Regions from separate parts of the Proteus sp. MB838 genome, predicted to be linked through region 1. Evidence: predicted binding sites of a transcription regulator. Region 1 holds the regulator's gene; each other region holds the start of a gene.
The links. Region 1 encodes LexA, which represses DNA repair genes until DNA is damaged. Its sites were predicted from a motif close to TNCTGTATGTACATACAGNA; they were not measured.
Positions count from the first base shown of each region.

Region 2: the regulator LexA is predicted to act here: its motif matches at 2,144-2,163, upstream of ACYUCW_RS02985 (DNA translocase FtsK 4TM domain-containing protein).
Region 3: the regulator LexA is predicted to act here: its motif matches at 1,504-1,523, upstream of ACYUCW_RS15135 (DinI-like family protein).

Region 1 is NZ_BAABMO010000059.1:5,159-8,444, reverse strand. It holds gene plsB (glycerol-3-phosphate 1-O-acyltransferase PlsB) at 1-266, opposite strand, end outside; gene ACYUCW_RS16870 (diacylglycerol kinase) at 397-768, shown strand; gene lexA (transcriptional repressor LexA) at 896-1,507, shown strand; gene zur (zinc uptake transcriptional repressor Zur) at 1,700-2,230, opposite strand; gene ssb1 (single-stranded DNA-binding protein SSB1) at 2,572-3,096, opposite strand.
Region 2 is NZ_BAABMO010000004.1:94,171-97,456, reverse strand. It holds gene ACYUCW_RS02985 (DNA translocase FtsK 4TM domain-containing protein) at 1-2,101, opposite strand, end outside; gene lrp (leucine-responsive transcriptional regulator Lrp) at 2,208-2,702, opposite strand; gene trxB (thioredoxin-disulfide reductase) at 3,245-3,286, shown strand, end outside.
Region 3 is NZ_BAABMO010000042.1:1,001-4,286, forward strand. It holds gene ACYUCW_RS15120 (bactofilin family protein) at 1-404, shown strand, start outside; gene ACYUCW_RS15125 (GNAT family N-acetyltransferase) at 479-1,039, shown strand; gene ACYUCW_RS15130 (nitrous oxide-stimulated promoter family protein) at 1,017-1,364, opposite strand; gene ACYUCW_RS15135 (DinI-like family protein) at 1,549-1,794, shown strand; gene ACYUCW_RS15140 (YecH family metal-binding protein) at 1,907-2,146, opposite strand; gene ACYUCW_RS15145 (DUF465 domain-containing protein) at 2,291-2,506, opposite strand; gene eco (serine protease inhibitor ecotin) at 2,770-3,249, shown strand.

The DNA of each region.
Region 1 (3,286 bases):
GGACCATCGTCAATAAAGACGTAGGCTGGCAGTTTGGTTCCGTTAATTTCTATGGGTTGCAGAGGATCTGGCAAGCCAAGAGATAAACATTGCTGACGTAATGTCAGTAAGTCTGCTTTAGAGTGATAAGGCAGAACATAAAGGAAAGATCGCGACGTATCTAAGCCTAACTCAGTGATAGGATCAGTCGGAACTCGTTTACTTTTTACCAACAATTTCAGTGGTAAATTCAATGTGTTATAATATAGTTTACGCCAAGCTGACATAAATAGTTGTAGCCTCTTATTAGCAATACTTCGAAAGCATAACAGAAAGTCTTTCGTAGATCTGTGGTGCTGTGACAATATTAATAGAGAAAAGTGGCAAAATAATCGTTTGTTTTCGATAGAGTTTATTATGGCTAATCAAAATAAAGGTCTTACCCGAATCATTAAAGCTGGTGGCTATTCATATCAGGGCTTACGCGCCGCTTGGATCAATGAAGCCGCTTTTAGACAAGAAGCTATTGTGACCTTAATAGCAATTATCCTTGCATTTTTTATCGATGTCAGTGTTCTAGAGCGCATTTTATTGATTGGTTCAGTCGTCCTTGTCGTCATTTTAGAACTGGTCAATAGTGCTATAGAAGCTGTCGTCGATCGCATTGGTACAGAACGTCATGAATTATCAGGACGAGCAAAGGATATGGGATCAGCTGCCGTTCTCGTCGCTATTATATTGGGATTATTTACTTGGGGAACCATTCTTTGGCATCATTTTTTTGCATAAAGTAAAAAAAATCGACAATTGTCGAAAAATAATGCAAAGATGCGTGTTTTATATGCATTTGTAGTTCCCAATCGGCATATACCTGTATATACTCACAGTCTGACTGTATAAACAAACAGGGGGCGGAATGAAAGCATTAACTGCAAGGCAGCAGCAGGTTTACGATTTGGTTCGTGATCACATTTCGCAAACGGGTATGCCACCAACACGGGCGGAAATCGCTTCCCAACTTGGTTTTCGCTCACCTAATGCGGCAGAAGAGCATTTAAAAGCACTTGCTCGCAAAGGCGTGATAGAAATTGTCTCTGGTGCATCTAGAGGTATCCGTTTGCTACTTGAAGAAGAGCCTGAAGGCTTACCATTAATTGGACGAGTTGCAGCCGGTGAACCACTTTTAGCGCAAGAGCATATCGAAAGCCATTATCAAGTTGATCCTATGCTTTTTAAACCGAGCGCAGATTTTTTACTGCGTGTTAATGGTATGTCGATGAAAGATATCGGTATTATGGATGGCGATCTACTTGCTGTGCATAAAACACAAGATGTCCATAATGGCCAAGTGATTGTCGCACGTATTGAAGATGAAGTAACCGTAAAACGATTTAAGAAAGTCGGTAGTAAGATAGAACTGCACGCAGAAAATCCAGAGTTTTCACCTATTATCGTTGATTTACGTGAGCAGAGCTTTACTGTGGAAGGATTAGCAGTAGGGGTTATCCGTAACGGCGAATGGCTGTAATTTGTATCTAAGTCATTCAATCAATACAAATTATTGTACCAGATGCGCCGAAACCTCGTCCTCCAGTTCATCAGGGCGGGGAGAACGTCAAAAAGATGCAGATGATGTGTAAAAACATAAAATCATCTGCATTTTCTCTTTTTAATTTATACAAAAAAACATATGTTCCGCTGACTTTTATCTTTTATCTGCTTAACGAGGCTTATAGTCACCGGTTTTTTTCTGCTTAAGATTATCATCCATACTATGATCATGGTGACAACCTTCCGGATGTGTACAGGCTTGGGCTTCATGGCACTGAGCGCACAGCCCATGAATTTCAATCACACTATGGCGTAAATGAAAGCCATTATCTTTAGCGAGCGTACTGATCGCCCCTTCAATTTTATGACTACTTTTTTCTGTGACTGATAAGCAACGATCACAAATTAACATCACCGATGTATGCTCAGCATCATCAAAATGATGACAAAGCACATAGCTATTGGTGGATTCTATTTTGTGAATAAAACCTTGTTCAAGTAGAAATTCCAATCCACGATATACGGTAGGTGGTTTAGCTTGAGGCTCTACTTGGCGTAATAAATCTAATAAATCATAAGCGCTGATTGCGGTAGGTTGTTGCATGATCAGACGCAATACTGCCAGACGTTGTGAAGTCAGGCGAACACCTCGTTTCTGGCAGATCTTTTCTGCCTGAGCGAGCAATTTCTCTTCATTCATAGGATAGGATGCTCTCAGACGTGATTAATTGCGATGATCTTACCATATTTTTTTTGAGCAAACCTTTGTGGAAAGTGGGATTTTGAGAAAATAACGCTATAAATTGTCATTATCAGTAAATCAAATCTAACCATGGTGGAAGGGGCTAATATTTATTCACAAGACTTACCTTAACGCCAATGATGAACGAGTAATAGCCAATGGGAAATAGACAAGGTGTGACAATATGATTGGCAAATGCGGGATAAGCATGAAACAAAGAAAAGCCCGTTAATGATATAACAGGCTTTAGCATTTGATGTTATATGACTTAGAAGATAAGGTAAGTTCTTAAGTAACCGTCAGAACGGAATATCGTCATCAAAGTCCATTGGTGGTTCATTACTTGGCGCTGGTGCCGCTGCTGGTTGTTGTGCTGGGCGAGATGGTGCGCCACCACTAAACTGTTGTGATGCTTGTGGTTGCTGAGGTTGACCCCAACCGCCTTGGCCTTGTGAAGGTGCATTATCTTGACCACCACGGCCACCTAACATCTGCATTGTGCCACCGATATTCACCACAACTTCAGTGCTGTAGCGATCTTGACCACTTTGATCTTGCCATTTACGTGTTTGTAATTGACCTTCAATATAAACTTGTGAACCTTTACGCAGATACTCGCCAGCAATTTCTGCTAGTTTGCCGAAAATGACCACACGGTGCCATTCGGTTTTCTCTTTCATTTCACCGGTTTGTTTGTCGCGCCAGCTTTCTGAAGTTGCTAGTGTCAGATTTGCCACTGCACCACCACTTGGCATATAACGGATTTCTGGATCCTGCCCTAAATTACCGATAAGAATAACTTTGTTAACGCCTCTGCTCGCCATGTGAGGTACTCCTGCGAAAGTAAATTTTTTGAAATCATAAGCGATGAAGTTTATCACGTAAGCTAAAATTTGAATATGATGAGTAATGAATTTCTCCATTGAGAACAGGATCGACATTTTGTTGTCTTAATATGGCAAATTTTCATTATCATTCAGTTTCAATATATATACTGTATATCCATTCAGCTAG
Region 2 (3,286 bases), on a different contig from region 1:
CATCCACCGGTGATAACGAGCCTAATGCATCAAGATTTTCTTGTAACTCGATAGTCGGTGTGTATTCCTCTTCTTCATCATCACGAGGTGATACTTGTAAGAATGCATCACTGTTAGGATAAAGAGTGCTGTTATCAGTCTGTTGAGTAACAGGGGTAGATTGAGACGCAAAAGAGTGCTGAATATGGGGATGATACCCTTGTGCCGAGACTGGCGTTTCGGATGCTCCAGTCGTGACTGATGGCAATACCTCGTCATCTTCATCCTGTAAAACATCCTCACCGTAGCGTTCTTGCAGTTGTTGCTTAAACTGCTCAGCGAGGTGTTGCTCATACTCATCACTCTCCTCTTCTGTTTCTTGCGCAGAAAAGGTATGGGTATCAATGAAAGGTTGATTATCAGACTCGTCATACTCGTCATATGTTGACTGCGAGCTAGATGTCGCTGATGACATCGTGATGGTTGGCTCAACATTTTGTGTTGCTGATGTATCCTCACCATAGCGCTCACGTTGTTGCTCAAGAAATTGCTGACGTAACGATTGTTCGAAATTAGCCTGCTCTTGTATATCCGCTAAATCGTCTTCATGATCTTGTTGAAGCGCTTCTTCACGGCGGCGTAATTCCGCCTCACGTTGTGATGGGATACGAATACCATAAAGCTCTCGACGCGTTGGTAATCGTACAGGATTTGGTCGAGGTAATTCAGGCCCTAATCCTTGTTTAACTTGTGCACCGTGACTGACTATTGCTGCTGTTGCCACACTGGCAACACCGGCGGCTGTTTGAGTTAATGAAGCTGAATTGCTATCTGTTGATGTAGCTGATGTAGCAGATGGCGTAAATAGTGATGCACTATGGTCGCTATTATCCGCCGCTGTTTTTTGCGAGACAATTGGCGCTTCGTTTGTCTCAATAGGTTTGTTTTCCGTCAATGGCATGGTTGTCGGTACTTCTTCTGTCACGACACTATTGTCTGCCATAGAATCAGAGGAATGCGCTTGTTGCTTAAGAAATGCCGATGGTATTTCAAAGCGATAGTGTTCAGGTTCAGGCTCAGTGACTGGGCTAGCGTCATGAGTAGCCATAATGGATGGCGGTGTTACTTCTGCATCATGGGTTGTGGCATGCGTCGGTTGTTGATTATCAACAATATGCTCTGCCCGCTCTTTGCTCTCGTGCGCCTCAGCGATAACTGTCTCTGTGGCTGAAATCGTTGGGGTTGCAGATCCGCTAGCAACTTCTGAAGTTTCAGTTATATCATCATGTTGTGGCGTGATCGCCATTTCTTGCTGACGCGCTAACTCAAGGGCGGAAGGTGCAGAAAAGAGAATATCATCACTATCTGGTTCTATTTGCGCAGAAAGTTGATGTTCTGGCTGGGTGTTGTTATCCACCAGCGCCTCAGGATCTGCCTGAGCAGGATCGGCGGGTTCTTCATAATCATCATAATCAATATCTTTTTGACCACGATTAGTAATAAAAGCAACCGCACCTAAGATAACCGCACCAATCTTTTCGGTAATCGTCAGCCATGACCAGCCAGTAAATAGCGTAAAGCCTATCGCCCATACTGATAGTAGCGCCAGTGTTGCACCTAGCATATTAAACCAAGGTAGCAATGCCTTGCTAAATAAGCTACCAATCACCCCACCAGAGCTAAAATTGTAGATATCATCAAAATTAAGATCAGCTAACGCACAAGATGTAAGAACCAGAGCCAAGGCACCAATTGTACGTAATGCAAGGGAGAAAAAATCTGTGTATTCACGATTTTTTTGATGACGTAATGCATTCCAGCAACCAAATACCACCACAATAGGGATTGCATAAGCAAGCAAGCCAAATGCTGAAAAAAGGATATCAGCAAGCCATGCACCAATATTGCCACCTAAGTTTTGAATAGGTTCATTCCACGTGGTTTGTGACCAACTCGGATCGGCTGGATGGAAGCTCAGTAAAGAAATCATTAAAAAGATAGCACCAATGCCTATCAAAATAAGAAGGGCTTCCCAAATACGACGGCGGTTACTTATCTTAGTAAAACGAATATTTTTATCTTCTGTATATTCCTGGCTCAAAGAGGGCTCTCCAGGTTTCACTTAAGGTTTAAACGGAACAACGCTGAGATAACCCAGCGTTGAAACTGTATACATAAACAGGAGTGTACCTAACTTTATCCTGTTTTGCACTAACCTATTAGCAGGCTTAGCGTGTTTTAATCACTAGGCGATTGCTTTGTTTTACTTCTTCCATCACCACATAAGTGCGGGTGTCGTTTACACCAGGAAGACGTAATAGCGTTTCGCCTAATAATTTACGATAAGCAGACATATCAGGTACACGAGTTTTCAACAGATAGTCAAAGTCACCAGAAACTAAATGACATTCTTGGATCTCTTCAAGTTTTTGAACAGCCATATTAAATTGTTCAAAGACATCTGGTGCACCACGGTTTAATGTGATTTCCACAAATACCAACAGAGATGCATCTAGGTAATGAGGGTTTAATAGCGCAGTATAACCAGAAATAAATCCTTGGCGTTCTAATCGGCGTACACGCTCTAAACATGGGGTTGGTGATAAACCAACGCGTTTAGACAGCTCAACGTTTGAGATACGACCATCTTTCTGAAGCTCATTTAGAATATTCCGGTCTATTCTATCAAGATCTTTACCCGGACGTTTTTTATTATCAATCATCTCTATACTCTCTTTCTCTTTTTCTCTTACTTTATTTTCCTATACCCATACCTGTACACCTTCAGCATCATATTGAGACCTCGGTATCAAACGGTCAGAGCAAACTACCAATCTATTTTTATTTAATGCCAGATAAAACAATCATTTTATCCAAATTTTTATCTATTCATCTTGCAAAAGCACTATCCTATGCCCTGTCTGTCTAAAAATAATACCTATTACGTCTGAGGATAATTATCTTTTACAGTCATGTTTTCGCAAATGTACAGCGGATTGTCAAAGCAAATGAGCAAAAATCAGAACAAGGCGCTATGTTATTGTCTATATATGCAAGATAAACAGCAATTGTAAAGCAAAATGTTTCAGGTTAATTCGATGATGTTAACGCAATATAACTCTATAATTATTAAACTATATTACTATTAACTATTGCTAAAATAGTTAAAATATTATCGCTATTTCCCTTTCTTGGCTTTTTTTAACGTCTTATTTCTCCTACAATCGCTCAATTCGCATCAAGCCTAATCAAAGATGAGGTATCCATGAGCACCATCAAACATAGCAAACTTATTATTTTAGGTTCA
Region 3 (3,286 bases), on a different contig from region 1:
AAGGCACTGTATTTCAAGGTGATATTAACGTTGATGGTGATATTCAAATTTGGGGTAAAATTTCAGGGAATATCAATGTAAAAGATGGCGTGATCCGTGTTATGCATGCGGGCCAAGTTGAAGGGGAATTAACGGCGCCAGACATCATTATTGATGGTTTTGTTAAAGGTATTTGTGCCGCAAACAATCTTGATATTCTAGAGCATGGTGAACTACGTGGCACTAGTCGTTGTGGCAGTATGTCAATTAAACGTGGCGGTGTCTTTACTGGACAATCTGAACAGGTTGAACACCAAGCTAAAGCCGTTGCACAGCAACGTGTTGTATCTATTAAAGAAGGTACAGTTAATACCAATAAAGAGTCTGTAACTGCAGAAAGTAAACTAAAAGAAAATAAAAAATAAAAGCGATTCTCTTTTTATTACTTATGATCTGTTTTATTTTATCATTATTATCCTAACTAATTAGAATGAGAATAATGATGGAATTGGCTACTCCTCGATTACGTTTACGAGAATGGCGTGAAAGTGATAAAGCGCCATTTTTTTTACATATTAACGCCTCAGCATCGGTGATGCGTTATTTCCCTTCACCACTTACCCGCGCAGAAAGCGATGCAATGGTTGATACATTGCGTGATAAATTTATTCAGCAAAATGGTTGGGGACTTTGGGCCGTTGAATTAAAAGAGACTCAAGAGCTTATTGGCTTTGTTGGATTAAATATTCCTAATGCCCCTTTGCCTTTTAATCCGTGTGTTGAAATAGGTTGGCGTATTGCACAATCTCATTGGCGTAAAGGGTACACTTATGAGGCGGCCTTAACAGTATTAAAATATGCTTTTGAACAGTTGAAACTGGAAGAAGTGGTGGCATTTACCGCCGTGACCAATTTACCCTCAGAAGGGGTGATGAAAAAACTCGGTATGAAGAAGTCTGAATATTTTATGCATCCATCTCTAGATAAAACACACCCTTTAGCACAACATGTATTATACCGATTAAAAAAAGCAGACTTTATTTTCCCGATAAACGTTTAGATTTTTTAGCCGGTAATGCAGGAACGGGTTTCTTATCATCAATAAGATGCCTAATTGCTAAATAGGGATGATAAATTAGCATTCGAGGCCCCGCCCAACGCATGACTTGTTTCATTGCTGCTCTTTTTACTGGCTGATAGCAGTGAATTGGGCATTGTTTGCAGGCGGGTTTTTCCTCACCATAGCGACATTTATCTAGTCTTTTATAAGCATATGTCACTAATTGCTGATAATACTCGGGGTCGGTATTAGGATGCGCTCGTTCATACAGAGCAACCATTTTTTGGATGGTTTGCTTCTCTCGATTAATTCTTTTACCTGACATGGTACTCTCACTTCTTATTGTTGCATTTAAAATGCATTTTATCATAACGCATGACTGGGATGATAAATTAATTGGCTATTTTTAAGGCAAAAAAAGAAAAAATTTTGCAAAAATACTTTTCTTTTTTTTGATTATATAATACTGTATTTATATACAGTTTATTTGCCTTGGTATGGTGAAAATAATGCGTGTGGAAATTTTATTTAACAAACAATCTAATGTCACTGACTCACTATTTCCGCTGTTAGAACATGAACTAAGAAAAAAAATTATTCCTATTTATCCTGATATGCAGTTTCGTATCGCTTTTAGTAGCATGAATACGATCCAAGTCACGGGCGTAAAAGATGAAGCTAAGCATGAGCATATTATGGAGTTAATTCAAAGTGTTTGGGAAGATGATAGTTGGCTCCAAACGAATGATGATTAACGACCAATTAAGTTAAACAGAGATTGCCAGAGCATCTTACTTTTATTGATCAGATAGATAGTTAACAACATGCCAAACATGTTGCTTACTGGCAATCTACTTATTGATATTACTAATGGCGACAAATTTTGTTTTCACTGGTAGTAAAACCGCCATCAGCAGCAATAAATTTTCCTTTTTTTTCTAAAAATGCCACTAATTCGGCCGCTGTCATATTCTCAGCAGAACAGGTATGAAAGCGCGCTTCTTCCCCAAAACGTTGATGAATTGCCTCGATAAGTGATCTTTGCGTAAACGCCACTTTTGATGAAAGGATCATATGTAATACTTCATGACCATGTATAGATGCCATTTGTTAGCCCTTAATTATATAAGATGTATTTATTATGCATCTTTTTAGGAGGGAAACTTTGTTTTTAATCATAAAAAAGCGATGACAAAAGGTCATCGCTTCAGGTCGCTGATAAATAATATTTGCGCCGTAGTAAAGAACGGTTTATTTCTCAGCTTGTTGAAGTATTTTTTGCATTTCATCTTTTAGATAGAGTTTTTCTTTTTTTAGTTTTGCAACTTCATCATTGTAGCCTGCGCCATTAGGTCCTTCTAATTTAGCAATTTCTTGATCAAGTCGATGGTGTTTATCATAGAGAGCTTGGAAACGAGGATGGGTATTTTTTAACTGAGAAACCAGTGATTGTCTTTCTGAGAACATATAACCTCCTAATGAAAGAAATTGCGATCTCTATTTCAGTATAATCATAGATAGCTGATCTGCACGTTAGTGCATCACAAATTTACATTTCATCAATAAAAGAATGAGTTCTTTAAAAATTATCAGAATAATCCTCTCAGAGAGAGATCTGCTAAAGTGTTAGCATCTATATTATAAAATGCTAGTATTAAGATGATTACTAATAAAAATATCTAAGCAAAATTTGTTAACAGCGATTTGGCGCTGTGAATATGGAGAAAATGATGAATAAAGTAATTTTATCTTTGGTTGCAGCGATGTCTTTGTCTGCTTGCGCACAAGCGGTTGATAGTTTAGAAAAAGTCGCTCCTTATCCTAAAGCAAAGGAAAATCAAATTCGTCATGTTATTGAGTTAGAACAAAAAGAAAACGAAGGCAATTACCAAGTTGAGTTGATCGTGGGTAAAGAGATGATGGTTGATTGTAATCGTCAATGGTTTGGTGCTGAGTTAGATAAAAAAGATCTCGAAGGTTGGGGTTATGATTACTATATCGTAAGCGACTTAAATGGCCCAATGTCTACGATGATGGGTTGTCTTGATAACACTAAAAAACCCGCCTTTGTTCAAGCTAATATGGGGCAAGCGGCATTTATCCGCTATAACAGCAAATTACCTATTGTTGTCTATGCACCAAAAGATGTAGATGTGAAATATCGTGTGTGGTCTACTTCTGACGAGGTTAAAGATTCAACAAAGAAATAATGATTGATCTTTAATGATTATTGAGTGGAAAGCCCTT